3 regions of the Yersinia fenwicki genome follow, and region 1 is predicted to be linked to each of the others. Evidence: predicted binding sites of a transcription regulator. Region 1 holds the regulator's gene; each other region holds the start of a gene.

Region 1 (5,046 bases):
CCTGTACGGCCTGAGCAGAGAAACCGCAGTTTGGCAGCTTTGGTGAGCCCTTCATGTAAAGCAGGATTGGGTTTTCTGCTATCTGGCGCTGAATTTTATCAATCGTCGTCATTTCTTGCTTCCTCAAGCCATTTAGTGGCTACAATACTTAGAACCTATCCATTAGGGCTATTTTATTATTGCGTCCAGCCTATTGTAGCGACTGTCACCACTGGAATAAAACGCCATCTTTTGCAGGGGTTTTACTCGGTGAGTTGTGGGTTATATTATCAGCTACAAATATGTGCATTTAGAATAACATTTTTGATCCCTTACCTTCATTATTATCTTCACTGAGAGATGCCAGAAATTCGGGTCGACTAACTCGTTGACGTATGGTTGATTTAAGTCCATTAGCCGTGTGAAAAAACAACAATTGCGACGCCATTAACGTTTTCTCACAATATCGACTAAAATCCTGTAGCTCTCTGCTTTTTTATATCCGGAGTTTCGGCAATACTGTGACTCTTCGTATTCATTTCAGGGCCAAGGTTGGTAGCGTTATTATGCGTTTAATACTTACGCTGTTTGTGCTGCTGTTTACCCAGCTATTTCTAAACCTCGCACATGCGTCGCCGCAGGCTCACGTCTCGGCTGAGCAAAAAAAAGGCCAAGTCAGCCAGGCCAGTCCTGATGACCGTAAAAAGCGTAAAGCTGATAAAAGTACTAAAAAATCCAAAATTGATAGCAATAAAACTAATAATAAAAATGTGACAAATAAAATAGCGACCAACAACGATAAAAAGAAAACGGCAGCTACCGCCAGCAAAACCATTAAGAAAAAGGTACAGGAAGTCAGTAGACCTACTAGCAAAAAAATCACTAGTAGCAAAAACGCGAATATTAAAACTGCTAGCAATAAAAAAGCGACAGTTAAAAAAACCGAAAAAGTAGCTTATGGCCGTCATCGCAATAAAGCCCAAGGTAAAGCCGCAACCGAATTAGTAGCAAACAGTAAAATAAAACTCAGTCCTGCGCACAAAAAACGCTACCAGCATGCTAAGCAGACCGCAATGAGCAAACTGATGAAGCAAGTGGGAAAACCTTATCGCTGGGGTGGCACCTCCCCTAATACTGGTTTTGATTGCAGCGGGCTTATTTACTACGCCTATAAAGATGTCATCAGAATAAAAATGCCACGCACAGCTAATGAAATGTATCATTTGCGTGATGCGGCACCGGTTAAGCGCGCTGAATTAGAAAGTGGTGATTTAGTTTTCTTCAATATTGCTAATCGCGGTGTTGCTGATCATGTCGGCGTTTATTTGGGCAACGGTAAATTTATTCAGTCACCACGCACCGGTGAAGAAATTCGTATCAGCATGCTAGATAACGACTACTGGCAAGATCATTATGTCGGTGCGCGTCGTGTTGTGACGCCGAAAACTATCCGCTAAGCCAAACCTCGCACCCGGTAGCCCTATCGGGTGCTTATAGAGCAGCCAAACTCCAAACAGCCAATATCCCATCAAATGGTGTGGTTATACCTGTCATTCCTGTTAAAAGTTGTTAAGATTAATACCCATAATAAAACTACAACAATTATGATTTTAACCGCTCCTCACCACATCTTAGTGAGCTAACGTTCGGATTTGAAGAGCAAACACCCTGAGCAACCCCGAAAGGAGAGAGCTATGTCTTTTGAATTACCGGCATTACCTTATGCACAAAATGCACTGGAACCCCACATTTCTGCTGAAACGCTTGAATACCATTACGGCAAGCACCACAACACCTATGTAGTAAATCTCAATAACCTGATCAAGGATACTGAGTTTGCAGGTAAATCCTTGGAAGAGATTGTCAAAACCTCCAGTGGCGGTATTTTTAACAATGCAGCTCAAGTCTGGAACCACACCTTTTACTGGCACTGTTTGTCACCTAATGGCGGTGGCGAACCCACCGGAAAAGTCGCCGATGCCATTAATCGATCTTTTGGATCTTTTGCTGAATTTAAAGAGCAATTTACTGATGCAGCGGTGAAAAACTTTGGTGCGGGCTGGACTTGGCTGGTCAAGAAAGCGGATGGCACGTTAGCTATTGTCAGCACATCAAATGCGGCAACACCGCTGACGACAACTGATAAGCCATTGTTAACCGTAGATGTGTGGGAGCACGCTTACTATATTGATTATCGTAATGCGCGACCAAAATATCTGGAGAATTTCTGGGCATTGGTGAATTGGTCTTTTGTTGAGAAAAACTTAGCCTGAAAAGACGAGAAGCAAAAGACGCCGTGTAATCACATTACCAGCAGAAATAATTAAGGGCGGGTTAACCGCCCTACTTATCACTTCACACCGGCACGCGGCTTAATTAATTCATGACCGCTACGAAGCTAAAGGCAATAATCATCGCCAGCGCACCAACAGTCGTAATCAGCGACATTTTCAAATTGGTATCCATAAGAACTCCTCAGTCGGTTAATTTTTATACTCGTTATACTTCAAGTCGCATGTGCGTCGGCTAGGTTCACTCACTCGAATTATTTAAAGTATAGTAAGGTAAAGGCACATAGTTAGTGCGTTAAATTATTTTCCCACAGTTAAGAAAAAAAATCTTGTCCTCATTACGCACTTTATAACATTGATTACCTCTTCCACTTTTCCTTCAGATCAGCCAAAATTCGCAGTTCATAACTGTATGCCGACTAATAACGTCTAATAAATACACTCAGACGACCATCTGACTTAGCTCTCCAGCCTACTATATTGTTTCTGTCTGAGCGGTGTTCGAGTCATGCAGGCAAACGATTAACATAATACTTACCTGCTGTAACAGGTGAGCTTAGGAGTCATTCTTTTTATGGCAACGATTAAAGATGTGGCCAAACACGCGGGTGTGTCTACTACCACCGTTTCGCACGTTATCAACAAAACTCGTTTCGTCGCCGAAAACACCAAGGCTGCCGTGTGGGCGGCTATTAAAGAACTGCATTATTCGCCGAGTGCTGTGGCGCGCAGTTTGAAAGTTAATCATACTAAATCAATTGGCTTATTGGCGACATCCAGTGAAGCCCCCTATTTCGCTGAAGTGATCGAAGCGGTTGAAAATAGCTGTTATAGCAAAGGTTACACGCTGATTTTGTGTAACTCTCATAATAATCTGGATAAACAAAAAGCCTATTTGGCGATGCTGGCACAAAAGCGTGTTGATGGCTTATTGGTGATGTGTTCTGAATATCCGGAACAGTTACTGGGAATGTTAGAGGATTATCGCAATATTCCGATGGTAGTGATGGATTGGGGAACCGCCCGTGGCGATTTTACCGACTCGATTATTGATAACGCATTCGAAGGCGGTTATTTAGCTGGCCGTTATCTTATTGAGCGTGGTCACCGCGATATCGGGGCTATCCCCGGCCAGTTATCGCGTAATACCGGTGGCGGTCGCCATCAGGGCTTCCTAAAAGCATTAGAGGAGGCCAATATCACCCTGCGAGAAGAATGGGTAGTTCAAGGTGATTTTGAGCCAGAATCCGGCTATAAAGCCATGCATCAAATTCTGACACAAAAGCATCGTCCGACTGCTGTGTTCTGTGGTGGCGATATTATGGCAATGGGTGCGATATGCGCCGCAGATGAATTAGGCTTGCGTGTGCCACAAGATATTTCAGTGATCGGGTATGACAATGTGCGTAATGCCCGCTATTTCTCACCGGCGTTGACCACCATTCATCAGCCGAAAGAGCGATTGGGTGAAACGGCTTTTGCTATGTTACTCGACAGAATTATCAGCAAACGTGAAGACCCTCAAACGATTGAGGTACATCCTAAGCTGGTCGAACGCCGCTCTGTTGCTGATGGTCCATTCCGCGATTATCGCCGCTAAATACTTAGTCTGCCGGTAGCGCACTGTTACCGGCTGCTAATTCTGCCAAATCTCATCATCTGTGCCCTTATCATCTCTTAACCACTCATCATTTAACGTGACACTGTCACCCAAATATTCCAGCATCCAGGCTAGAGCTGGGGAATGGTTATTCTGCTCCCACGTCAAGCAACATGGGCTAGCAGGTAATGGTTCCGCGAGTGTTAGTGCCACCAGTTTCCCTTGTGCAATCAGGGGCGACACCATATGAGCGGGTACCATTCCAATACATAACCCCTCACACAAACAGTCTATGCCCGGTGCCCAATCCGGCGCCACTAATCGCTGCTGGTTATCCAACGTCCATGCATCTCGTTTCGGCAAATTTCGTGCAGTATCCTCTAAACAAAGAGAGGGATAAGGCCGCAACTGATCGTCATTGAGTGGCCCGGTTAGCTGCGCTAAAGGATGATTAACACTCACGACACAATGCCAGGTCAGAAAACCCATGTCGCGAAAGACAAACCGCCCGCCAACAGGGATGGCACGAGTCGCACCAATGGCCATATCCGCTTGCCCATCCACTAGCGCATCCCAAACACCGTTAAAGACTTCATAGCGCACCCGCAATTCAATATCGGGAAAATGACGATAAAAATCCAACACTAAACGGCGGCTCCGCTGAGGTTTGACGATCTTATCGACCACGATATTTAATTGCCCACGCCAGCCATTCGCCACTTGTTGACATTGACGACGTGTGTCATTCATTTTTTTGATAACATCACGCGATTCTTTAATAAAAACTTTACCTGCTTCGGTCAATTCTACATCGCGATGGCGTCGCGCAAATAGTGGCACCGCCAACCACTCCTCCAATTGGCGCACGGTATAACTTATCGCAGACGGTACGCGATGTAATTCTTGCGCAGCAGCACTGAAACTCCCGGTGCGTGCAACGGCATCCACTACATCCAATGAGTATTCTGACCACATGGTTTGGCACTTCCTTTAGACGGAACATTTGATATCAATTTTTTTGACAGCATGGCGCAAATATTAGCGTTTCACAACAGAATATCTCGCCGTTAGAATTCTCCCCCGCAATTAATTTTCAATAACAAAAATTTACCTGCAAAAACTATAATTTAGCCAAAATCATTGGAACCACCGGCAGGCGGCTAACACCCCTGCGGT
Region 2 (5,046 bases), 570 kb from region 1:
TATTCCAGGTCACGGCCCAATGTCGACGATCGGGCATGAACGGCAGACTAATCCGTTTATACGCGAAGAACCGGCTATTTGGTAACAGCAACTGTTTAGGGTCATAGCTCTTAGCAGAGTAACAGGACGGAATAACAAGAAAGGCGCCATTCGGGGCCTTTTTTATATTATATTTAATGAGCAGTGAGAGCGTTTTGTGAAGTCATAATCAGCTATTTATGTGAACTATGAAGATAATGATGGCGTTCATCACGTAAGCATTACCTTTGTGATATCTATAAGGCGTAGCATGGCTGAAAGATGTAACTGATACTGACTCGGTAGATATTTTCTGCCGTTTGAGTTTGTAGTATTAACGAGCGCCTTTCAATGGAATCCACTATGCCACTTCGTCGTTTCAGACTGAATAAATTCCTGTCCCGGCTTGGCTTTTCTTCTATGGTATTATTGCTATTCCTGTTGTTAGGCGCAGTAGTGATTTATGCACAAACAAAAAGCAATATGCATCAGAATGCCGAAGCCAAGTTATTTCAGGCTAGGTTGCGCTTCGACCAGATATTTAATAATTTGCAGCATGCGGCTATTCAGGTAGAAACGGGGCTTGGAAAACCTTGTTTGCAAGTCGTACAGAATTTGCGCGATCAGGTGGTATTGATTCCGGATGTTCGCTCTGTCTCTTTAGCCAAAGGCAGTAACATTTATTGCTCCTCAATATATGGCCCACTCTCTACCCCTTTTGATCTAGATGTATTTGTTGGTGGGCAATTAGAATTAATGCAAGGCAATGATGTGACACCTGATCGCGCTTTGATGGTTTATCGCCACGCGAGAGGTAATTACAGCATTCTGGTTGCAGTTGATGGCTATTACTTACGTAGCATTCTTAATTTATTAAGTAGCGATATAGCGTTACAACTGAGAGTTGGCGATAAATGGATGGATGCGGCTGGAATAGTGCATTCTGGTAACCCGCCGAACGGAGGGGAACCGCTATATCTATCTTCAGAGAAGTATGCTTATGCATTAAGCACCGCACTGTCTAATCAACAATATTTGGCTTACGCGTGGCAATATGCCCGTGGCAGCTTAATTTTCTTCATATTAATGAGTGTTGGGTCCGCTGCACTTGTTTTCTGGTTATCTGGTAGGGCGGCATCACCTACACAGGTATTAAAACACGCGTTGGGAAATAACGAGTTTATTCCTTATCTGCAACCGATTGTCAGTGGCAAAGAACAATGCTGGATTGGTTGTGAAGTCTTAATGCGCTGGCAACATCCGGGGCAGGGGCTAATTCAACCGAATCAATTCATTCCGATGGCAGAGGACTGTGAGCTTATCGTGCCGATGACTCGCTCTATTATGCAACAAGTCAGTGCTAAATTTGCGCCTTACGTAAATCAATTACCTGAAGGTTTCCACTTCGGCTTTAATATCAGTGCTAATCATTGCCGTGATCTTAGTCTGGTAGATGACTGCCGTAATTTTATTCAGGCTTTCGGCGGCAATAAAATAAATATCACGTTGGAATTAACTGAACGGAAATTAATTGTTGCTGATGCCACTACAGATAAATTATTTGCTGAGCTTCATGCTTTAGGCGTCTTTATTGCCATTGACGACTTTGGCACGGGGCATTCTAGTTTGACTTATTTGCAGAAGTTTAAAGTTGATTTTCTCAAGATTGACCAAAGTTTTGTCGGTATGATTGGTTCAGATGCTTTGTCGAGCCACATCGTGGAAAATGTTATTGATTTGGCGACTCGGTTGGGACTGCAAACTATTGCCGAGGGCGTCGAAAACGAGACTCAAATGCGTTATTTACAAGCCCACAATGTGGATTATCTGCAAGGCTATATGTATGGGCGACCTATGCCGATGAACGAATTTGCCAAGTATTTATTTCATTAACATTTTTGGCCTGATAGATAAAGTAAAGGGTGCCTGGGCACCCTTTATACAGATTAATCACAGTGGCTTATTAGAGTACTGCAACGATAGCTTCACACAATGGAGCCATATTATCTGGCGTCATACCGGCAACGTTAACACGGCCAGAATTGACTGCATAAACCGCGAACTCATTGCGCAGACGTAGCACTTGCTCTTTGGTGAGGCCGCTGAAAGAGAACATGCCATTCTGGTTAATGATAAAGCTGAAATCTTGCTTAGCACCTTTTTCTTGTAAGGTGTTAACAAACAACTGACGCATACGATGAATGCGCTGACGCATATCAGTCAGTTCTTGCTCCCAAATTGCCCGCAGCGCTTTGTCACTCAGTATGGTCGCAACCACTGACGCACCGTGAGCAGGTGGGTTGGAATAGTTAGCACGGATAACGGCTTTAACTTGGCTAAAGGCGATATCAGCTACTTCGCTGTTTGCGGCAACAACGGTACAAGCGCCAACACGTTCATTGTACAGACCGAAGTTTTTGGAGTAAGAACTGCAAACGATCAGTTCTTGATGCTGCGCGGCAAAAATACGCAGGCCTTGAGCATCTTCTTCCAAACCTTTAGCAAAACCTTGATAAGCGAAGTCAAACAGTGGCAACCAACCTTTAGCCGCTGACAGTTTAGCTAATTGGCTCCACTGGGCTTCTGTTGGGTCAATCCCGGTCGGGTTATGGCAGCAGCCATGGAACAACACCACATCACCTGCTTGGGCTTCTGACAGGCTATTTAATAGCCCATCGAAGTCTAGTGCATGGTTAGCGGCATCATAATAGGCATATTCAACCACTTCCAACCCTGCCGCGGCGAAGATGTTTTTATGATTTGGCCAGCTTGGATTACTGACCCAGACACGTTTGGCGTTAGTCTGATGGGCGATAAAATCAGCAGCAATACGCAGGCCGCCCGTACCACCAGGGGTCTGAGCGGTGCGGGCACGTTTATCAGTAATAATCGCGCTATTGGCACCGAACAGCAGTTCCTGAGTACAGCGGGCGAAAGCAGGCAGCCCTTCAATTCCCAGATAGTTTTTGGTGACTTCATTTTCCAGCAAATACTGCTCAGCTTTTTTGACGCTGGTCAGCACCGGCGTTTTCCCAGTTTCGTCTTTGTAGACACCGATCCCCAAGTTAATTTTATTAGGGCGGACATCCGCGCGGAAAATATCGGTCAGGCCTAGAATAGGGTCCGCAGGTGCAGCAGTGATTTTTTCAAACATGTCAGAGGCTTCCATGGCTTAGCGTTAAGCAAACAGAACCATCAGGGTAGCGCCAGTTGCGGCCTTTGCCAACCGTTTGCGATAAAAAGAAATGAATGTTGTGAGGCGAGGGGATTCGAGGTGAAAAATCGGCAAAATAGTGTATTCGGCAGCGCGATATCCCTATTTTAGACAATGATAAAAACAAAAAGACAGAGCCGAAGCCCTGTCTTTTTTAACTTACGTCAGCAGATAAACTGCTTGGTTAAGTTTGACTTAGAACTGGTAAACCAAGCCAACACCAACAACGTTGTCTGTGTTCAAACCGTTTTTAACGGTGAAGGTGTCTTCATCCAGCAAGTTGATTTTGTAATCAACATAGGTAGACATGTTTTTGTTGAAGTAGTAGTAAGAACCAACAGAAACATATTTCAACAGGTCATGGTTGTCGCCAGTTGCGTCATTCAGATCCTTGCCTTTAGACTGAACGTAGCCTAAAGATGGACGCAGACCGAAGTCGAATTGGTACTGTGCAGTAATTTCCAGGTCACGAGTTTTGTTCGCGATGGTGTTAGCTACTGTGCCGTATGGAGTCATGTTCTGAGTTTCAGCATACATAACAGCCAAGTATACGTTGTTTGCGTCGTATTTAGCACCAACGTTCCATGCTTGAGCTTGGTTGCCTGGAGCGGTAGAAGCATCTTTCTGCAGAGTAGTACGGTTTGCAGTAGAGTAACCAGCACCGAAGTTCACGCCATAGCCGATGTCATAAGTTGAAGACATGCCGAAGCCGTCGCCATTAGACTCTTTAACATTGCCATTACGTTCGTTTTTGCCTTGATATTGCAGAGCAAAGTTCAGACCATCAACCAGACCGAAGAAGTTGGTGTTACGGTAAGTTGCCAGACCAGTAGAACGGCCAGTCATGTAGTTGTCAGAGTTGGAGATTGAATCACCACCGAACACTGGCAGCATGTCAGTCCATGCGTTGACATCATAGATTACGCCGTAGTTACGGCCATAGTCGAATGAACCGAATTCAGCAAATTTCAGACCAGCAAAGCCCAGACGGGTTGCGTTGCCATCTTGTGCATCAGCACCTTCGGTGTTGTTTGCTTGAACGTTGTATTCCCACTGGCCGTAACCGGTCAGTTGGTCAGTAATTTGGGTTTCGCCTTTGAAGCCAAAACGAACATAAGATTTGTCGCCGTCTTGTTTAGCGTTATCAGAGAACTGGTGACGCGCGTCAACTTTACCGTACAGGTCAAGTTTGTTGCCGTCTTTGTTGTAGATTTCTGCTGCATTAGCTGCGCCAGCTACTAACAGTGCTGGGATTACTACTGCAAGAATATTGCGCTTCATCATTATTATTACCCTCATTGGTGTTATTCGGACACCTGCCACTGCCGCCAATAATTTTTTTGGAACTATTGTTGAGAGTTTGGTGTCGTCTGTGTCTGAACGCAGTGTTCCATTCACGAGGGTTATAATCCAGACCGAAAATGCTACCAATTACCTGAATATGTTTCATTGAGCAACTATGTGTTACTAAATGTAAATATTGGGGAACTTTGTGACTCAGATCGAACTTTAAAAAATGATAAAAGCCAGCAAGGCTGGCTTTTATTTATACAAAATCACAATTTTTTTCTAAATGACAAACTTAGAAACTGGCATTTCTCGGTGTGCGTGGGAACGGAATAACATCCCGAACGTTTTGAACCCCTGTTACGTATGAGATCAAACGCTCAAATCCAAGGCCAAAGCCTGAATGTGGCACTGTGCCATAGCGACGCAGATCACGATACCACCAATAATCTTCTTTATTGAGGCCCATTTCTGCAAGACGCGCATCTAGCACATCTAAACGCTCTTCACGTTGCGAACCACCGATG
Region 3 (5,046 bases), 1.5 Mb from region 1:
GATAAATCCAAGCCGCGCTCGCAAATTTCTTCAAACTCTTCGCGGTTATACGCGATGCCACCACCGGTGCCGCCCATGGTAAAGGATGGGCGGATAATGCATGGGAAGCCGACGTCAGCCGCAACAGCCAGCGCTTCTTCCATATTGTGCGCGATACCTGAACGAGCGGTATCCAGACCAATTTTTTTCATCGCAATATCAAAGCGACGACGGTCTTCAGCTTTATCGATAGCATCAGCGGTTGCACCAATCATGGTGACACCGAATTCAGCCAGCACTCCTTGACGCTCCAATTCTAGTGCGCAGTTCAGTGCAGTTTGGCCGCCCATCGTTGGCAATACAGCGTCTGGGCGTTCTTTTTCAATGATTTTGCGCACAACTTCCCAGTGAATCGGCTCGATATAAGTTGCATCAGCCATTTCTGGGTCAGTCATGATTGTGGCAGGATTAGAGTTGACCAGAATAACGCGGTAACCCTCTTCACGCAGCGCTTTACAAGCCTGGGCACCGGAGTAGTCAAACTCACAAGCCTGGCCGATAACGATTGGGCCTGCGCCCAGAATCAGGATGCTTTTTATATCTGTACGTTTTGGCATGGTTTGACGCTCCTGATTATTTATTAGTATGGCTAGCGGCTGTCGCGCGATAAGCTTCAATCAGCTCGATAAAGTGATCAAACAGCGGAGCGGCATCATGCGGCCCTGGGCTGGCTTCAGGGTGACCCTGGAAGCTGAAAGCTGCTTTATCGGTACGGTGGATCCCTTGCAGGGAACCATCGAACAAAGAAACGTGGGTAGTGCGTAGAGTGGACGGCAATGTGGTTTCATCAACGGCAAAACCGTGGTTCTGCGCAGTGATCATCACGCAATTGGCATCCAAATCTTTCACTGGGTGGTTGCCGCCATGGTGGCCAAATTTCATTTTTACGGTTTTTGCACCGCTAGCCAGAGCCAGCAGTTGATGACCTAAACAGATACCAAATACCGGGATATCAGTTTCCAGGAAACGTTTAATCGCCGCGATAGCATAATCGCATGGCTCTGGGTCACCTGGGCCGTTGGATAAGAAAATGCCATCCGGATTTAACTTCAGGACATCTTCAGCCGGGGTCTGCGCCGGAACAATGGTCAGGCGGCAACCACGGTCAACGAGCATGCGCAGAATATTGCGTTTTACTCCGTAGTCGTACGCCACAACATGGAATGGCAGATCTTCAGGTTTTTGTGCCGCCGGTAAATCGCCTTCCAGAGTCCAGCTGCCTTGCCGCCATTGATACACTTCTTTGGTGGTCACTTCTTTGGCCAGATCCATCCCTTTCAAGCCTGGGAATGCTTTTGCTTTTTCCAGCGCCAGCGCAGCATCTGATAAGTCACCCACAATAATACAGCCGTTTTGCGCGCCCTTCTCACGCAGCAACCTTGTCAGCTTACGTGTATCGATATCTGCAATCGCAACTATATTGTGGCGCTTGAGATACTCAGATAAGCCTTCTTCATTACGGTAATTGCTGGCAATCAATGGCAGGTCGCGGATAACAAGACCTTGGGCGTGTACTGCGGAGGATTCTTCATCGGAGGCATTGGTGCCGACGTTGCCGATATGAGGATAAGTAAGAGTGACGATCTGGCGGGAGTAGGAAGGATCAGTAAGGATTTCTTGATAACCGGTCATCGACGTATTGAAGACCACTTCCCCCACTGCCGTACCCTCTGCCCCGATGGCCCGACCGTGAAATTGGGTTCCGTCTTCGAGAACCAATAGCGCTGACTTAATCAAAACATCCTCCAAGGAATAAACAGTCACATTATTTGCATATTAATTCATATCTAGCGACCTAAATCAATGCAAAAACCGCCCTCAAAGCTAATTTTTGGCAAATTGGGCGCATTTTAATGATGAGTGACGCTCTTGTCTAGCCAAAGTGCCATTTTTTCTCTGTTTTTTACCGTTCTCGTTAAAATGAGACGATTATAGTGGCAAAAACACATGCTAACTTAGCATAGTAAACGGTTGCGAGAGTATGTGAATGAAAAAAATCGTTCTGACGTGATGAAAACGAGTACTAATCGATAACGAGGACACTAAAAGATAAAAAACCGAGACAAAACACGACAAAAAAGACATTACATATAAAAAAATGAATAAACATGTAATTATATAAACAAACAAAAAAGGACAATAAAATATTGCCCTGTTATCATATGATTATGATAAAAATAACCACATCACGGGTTGTGCTTTACATCTTTAAAGTTCATTCAAACTCAGTACATCTCGCATATCAAACAAGCCATTATCATGGTTAGAGAGCCATATGGCAGATTTAACGGCACCATTGGCAAAAGTCATTCGGCTAGTGGCTTTATGGGTGATTTCAACCCGTTCGCCAATGTCGGCAAACATGGCGGTGTGCTCCCCGACAATATCGCCAGCACGCACTGTCGCAAAACCAATAGTGCCTGGTTTGCGTTCTCCAGTATGGCCTTCGCGGGTATAAACTGCGCAATCTTTCAGTGATCGTCCTAAGGATTCAGCAATAGCCTCTCCCATCGCTAACGCAGTCCCTGACGGCGCATCAACTTTATAGCGGTGATGCGCTTCAATAATTTCGATATCAGTGTAATCGCCCATCACTTTGGCAGCTTTTTCAAGCAACTTAAGTACCACATTGACCCCAACACTGAAATTTGCAGCGAACACAATACTGATATCTGCTGATGCGGCGCTGATGGCGGCTTTACCGGCATCATCAAAACCGGTGGTTCCAATCACCATTGCCTTATGATGTGCGCGGCAAATAGCTAAATGTTCCAGAGTACCCTCTGGTCGAGTAAAGTCGATTAACACATCAAAATGATCAGTTACTTTGGATAAATCATCACTTACGGTGATATTTAGCAAACCAGTTCCGGCCAGTTCACCTGCATCGCTTCCCACCAGAGTGGACCCCGCGCGCTCTACTGCGGCACCCAGCACAACACCTTTCGTCTGCGTGATTGCCTGAATAAGCTGTCGCCCCATACGGCCGCCGGCACCGACAACAGCGATGCGAATTGTTGAATTAGTCATGATCTCTCCCAATATTGTGTCATCTACCCTGACAAGGGTTCAGATTAGCCGCCCGTCATGGACTCTGCCAGCCTATTTAATCTGTATTAGAAAAAAATGATATACGCCTGCTTTTATCAGTGAAACCACTTAATTCCTTACATAACATTAATTAACCTGCGATCTCATCATTTTCATCGTTACCCCAGCGCTTTATCTAGATGGCCTTATCGTCATAGTACGCCATTTGATATGGTGCAGTTATTTCGCATATTCATGCAGTTATGCCGAAATACACCCATAAAAAAGCAGCCACTAGGGGCTGCTTGATATGAGTTATGAATATCTGAGATCAATCGATCTGCTTAACCTCAACGCGTAACTCTTTTGGTACTTCGAATACGATACTTTCTTCGCGACCACGAAGCTCAACCGACCCACCTGCACCAAGCGCTTGTAAGCGGGCAATCACTTGCTGGACCAAAATATCGGGTGCAGAGGCTCCTGCGGTCACCCCAATGCATTTCGCATTCTGTAACCATGATTCTTGGATATCAGCTGCAGAATCAATCAGATAAGCTGATTTACCCATGCGTTGCGCGAGTTCGGCTAACCGGTTTGAGTTAGATGAGTTTTTCGACCCTACCACCAAGACAACATCTGCATCATTCGCCAAATTCCGCACCGCTTCCTGGCGGTTAGTCGTGGCGTAGCAGATATCATCTTTACGTGGGCCGATAATCTTCGGGAAACGCCGGTGTAAAGCATCGATAACAGCGGAAGTATCGTCAACTGACAAAGTGGTCTGAGTCATAAAGCAGAGGTTATTCTCATCTTTAACATTCAGTTTCCAAACATCATCAGGCGACTCAACTAAATACATCCCGCCTTTCGGGTTGTTGTATTGTCCCATCGTGCCTTCAACTTCCGGATGACCAGCATGACCAATCAGAATAGCTTCTTTCCCTTTCCGGCTAGCGCGTGCAACTTCCATATGCACTTTAGTGACCAAGGGACAAGTTGCATCAAACAGCATCGTCAATTCACGAGCACGGGCTTCAGCTCGTACCGCTTGTGACACTCCATGGGCCGAGAAAATCAAAATGGAGCCATCTGGCACCTCAGCGATATCCTCGATAAAAATAGCTCCGCGCTCACGCAGGCTATCAACCACATAGCGGTTATGTACCACTTCATGGCGTACATAGATTGGCGCGCCATACATCTCGATCGCGCGTTCAACAATACTGATAGCCCGATCAACTCCGGCACAAAAGCCGCGTGGATTAGCCAGCAATATCTGCATGCATTGCCTCCTGTTGGGGATCTATCTCCAGCACTTCAATATCAAAGCTGACGATATGCCCTGCCAACGGGTGATTAAAATCAACAGTAATCGACTCTTCTGCGACTTCCCGCACCACGCCCGGCATTTCACTGCCATCACGAGTGGTAAACAGCATAATCGTACCCGCATCCGGCACACCGGTTTGCGCGAAATCACGCTGCGTAAAGTACTGAATCAAATCAGGGCTTTCTAAACCGAATGCATCTTCAGGTTGTAAGCTGAAAGCGTGTTTGTCACCCACTTTCAAGCCGATCAACTGCTGCTCCAGCGCATCGGAAAGGCTGTTATCGCCTAACCGAAATAGCGCAGGTTTACCGTGAATATGAGTTGATTCTGCCGTTGAACCATCTTCCAATTTCAGAGTGAAATGTACCAATACAGCGCTCTTGTCTTGTATAAAATGGTCTTGCATCCGCTCTGGCATATCACTCACCTTTATTCATGGCCGTTTTTTCAGCCGGACTTATAAAGCCTTCAAATATGACCAATGCAGCACCGATACAAATTGCTGTATCGGCGATGTTAAATGTCGGGAAATGCCAGTTATTGACGTGGAAATCAATAAAGTCGATCACCGCGCCATGCACCATACGATCAAATAAGTTACCTAATGCCCCACCGATAATCAGAGCATAAGCGCAATTGAGTAA

The links. Region 1 encodes PurR, which represses purine synthesis genes. Its sites were predicted from a motif close to CANGCAAACGTTTGCNTG; they were not measured.
Positions count from the first base shown of each region.
Region 2: ACF3VQ_RS07920 (amino acid aminotransferase) is a predicted target of PurR. The motif match lies at 3,238-3,255, and genes of this name have one in related genera.
Region 3: carA (glutamine-hydrolyzing carbamoyl-phosphate synthase small subunit) is a predicted target of PurR. The motif match lies at 2,000-2,017, and genes of this name have one in related genera.

Region 1 is NZ_CP170755.1:2,331,208-2,336,253, forward strand. Features, by position in the region: gene ACF3VQ_RS10750 (Grx4 family monothiol glutaredoxin) at 1-112, opposite strand, end outside; gene ACF3VQ_RS10755 (C40 family peptidase) at 546-1,436, shown strand; gene sodB (superoxide dismutase [Fe]) at 1,674-2,252, shown strand; gene ACF3VQ_RS10765 (YnhF family membrane protein) at 2,356-2,445, opposite strand; gene purR (HTH-type transcriptional repressor PurR) at 2,845-3,870, shown strand; gene punR (DNA-binding transcriptional activator PunR) at 3,907-4,845, opposite strand.
Region 2 is NZ_CP170755.1:1,760,028-1,765,073, forward strand. Features, by position in the region: gene ACF3VQ_RS07910 (MBL fold metallo-hydrolase) at 1-85, shown strand, start outside; gene ACF3VQ_RS07915 (EAL domain-containing protein) at 382-1,911, shown strand; gene ACF3VQ_RS07920 (amino acid aminotransferase) at 1,982-3,172, opposite strand; gene ompF (porin OmpF) at 3,428-4,513, opposite strand; gene asnS (asparagine--tRNA ligase) at 4,815-5,046, opposite strand, start outside.
Region 3 is NZ_CP170755.1:3,876,485-3,881,530, forward strand. Features, by position in the region: gene carB (carbamoyl-phosphate synthase large subunit) at 1-596, opposite strand, end outside; gene carA (glutamine-hydrolyzing carbamoyl-phosphate synthase small subunit) at 613-1,776, opposite strand; gene dapB (4-hydroxy-tetrahydrodipicolinate reductase) at 2,248-3,069, opposite strand; gene ispH (4-hydroxy-3-methylbut-2-enyl diphosphate reductase) at 3,401-4,354, opposite strand; gene fkpB (FKBP-type peptidyl-prolyl cis-trans isomerase) at 4,335-4,820, opposite strand; gene lspA (signal peptidase II) at 4,822-5,046, opposite strand, start outside.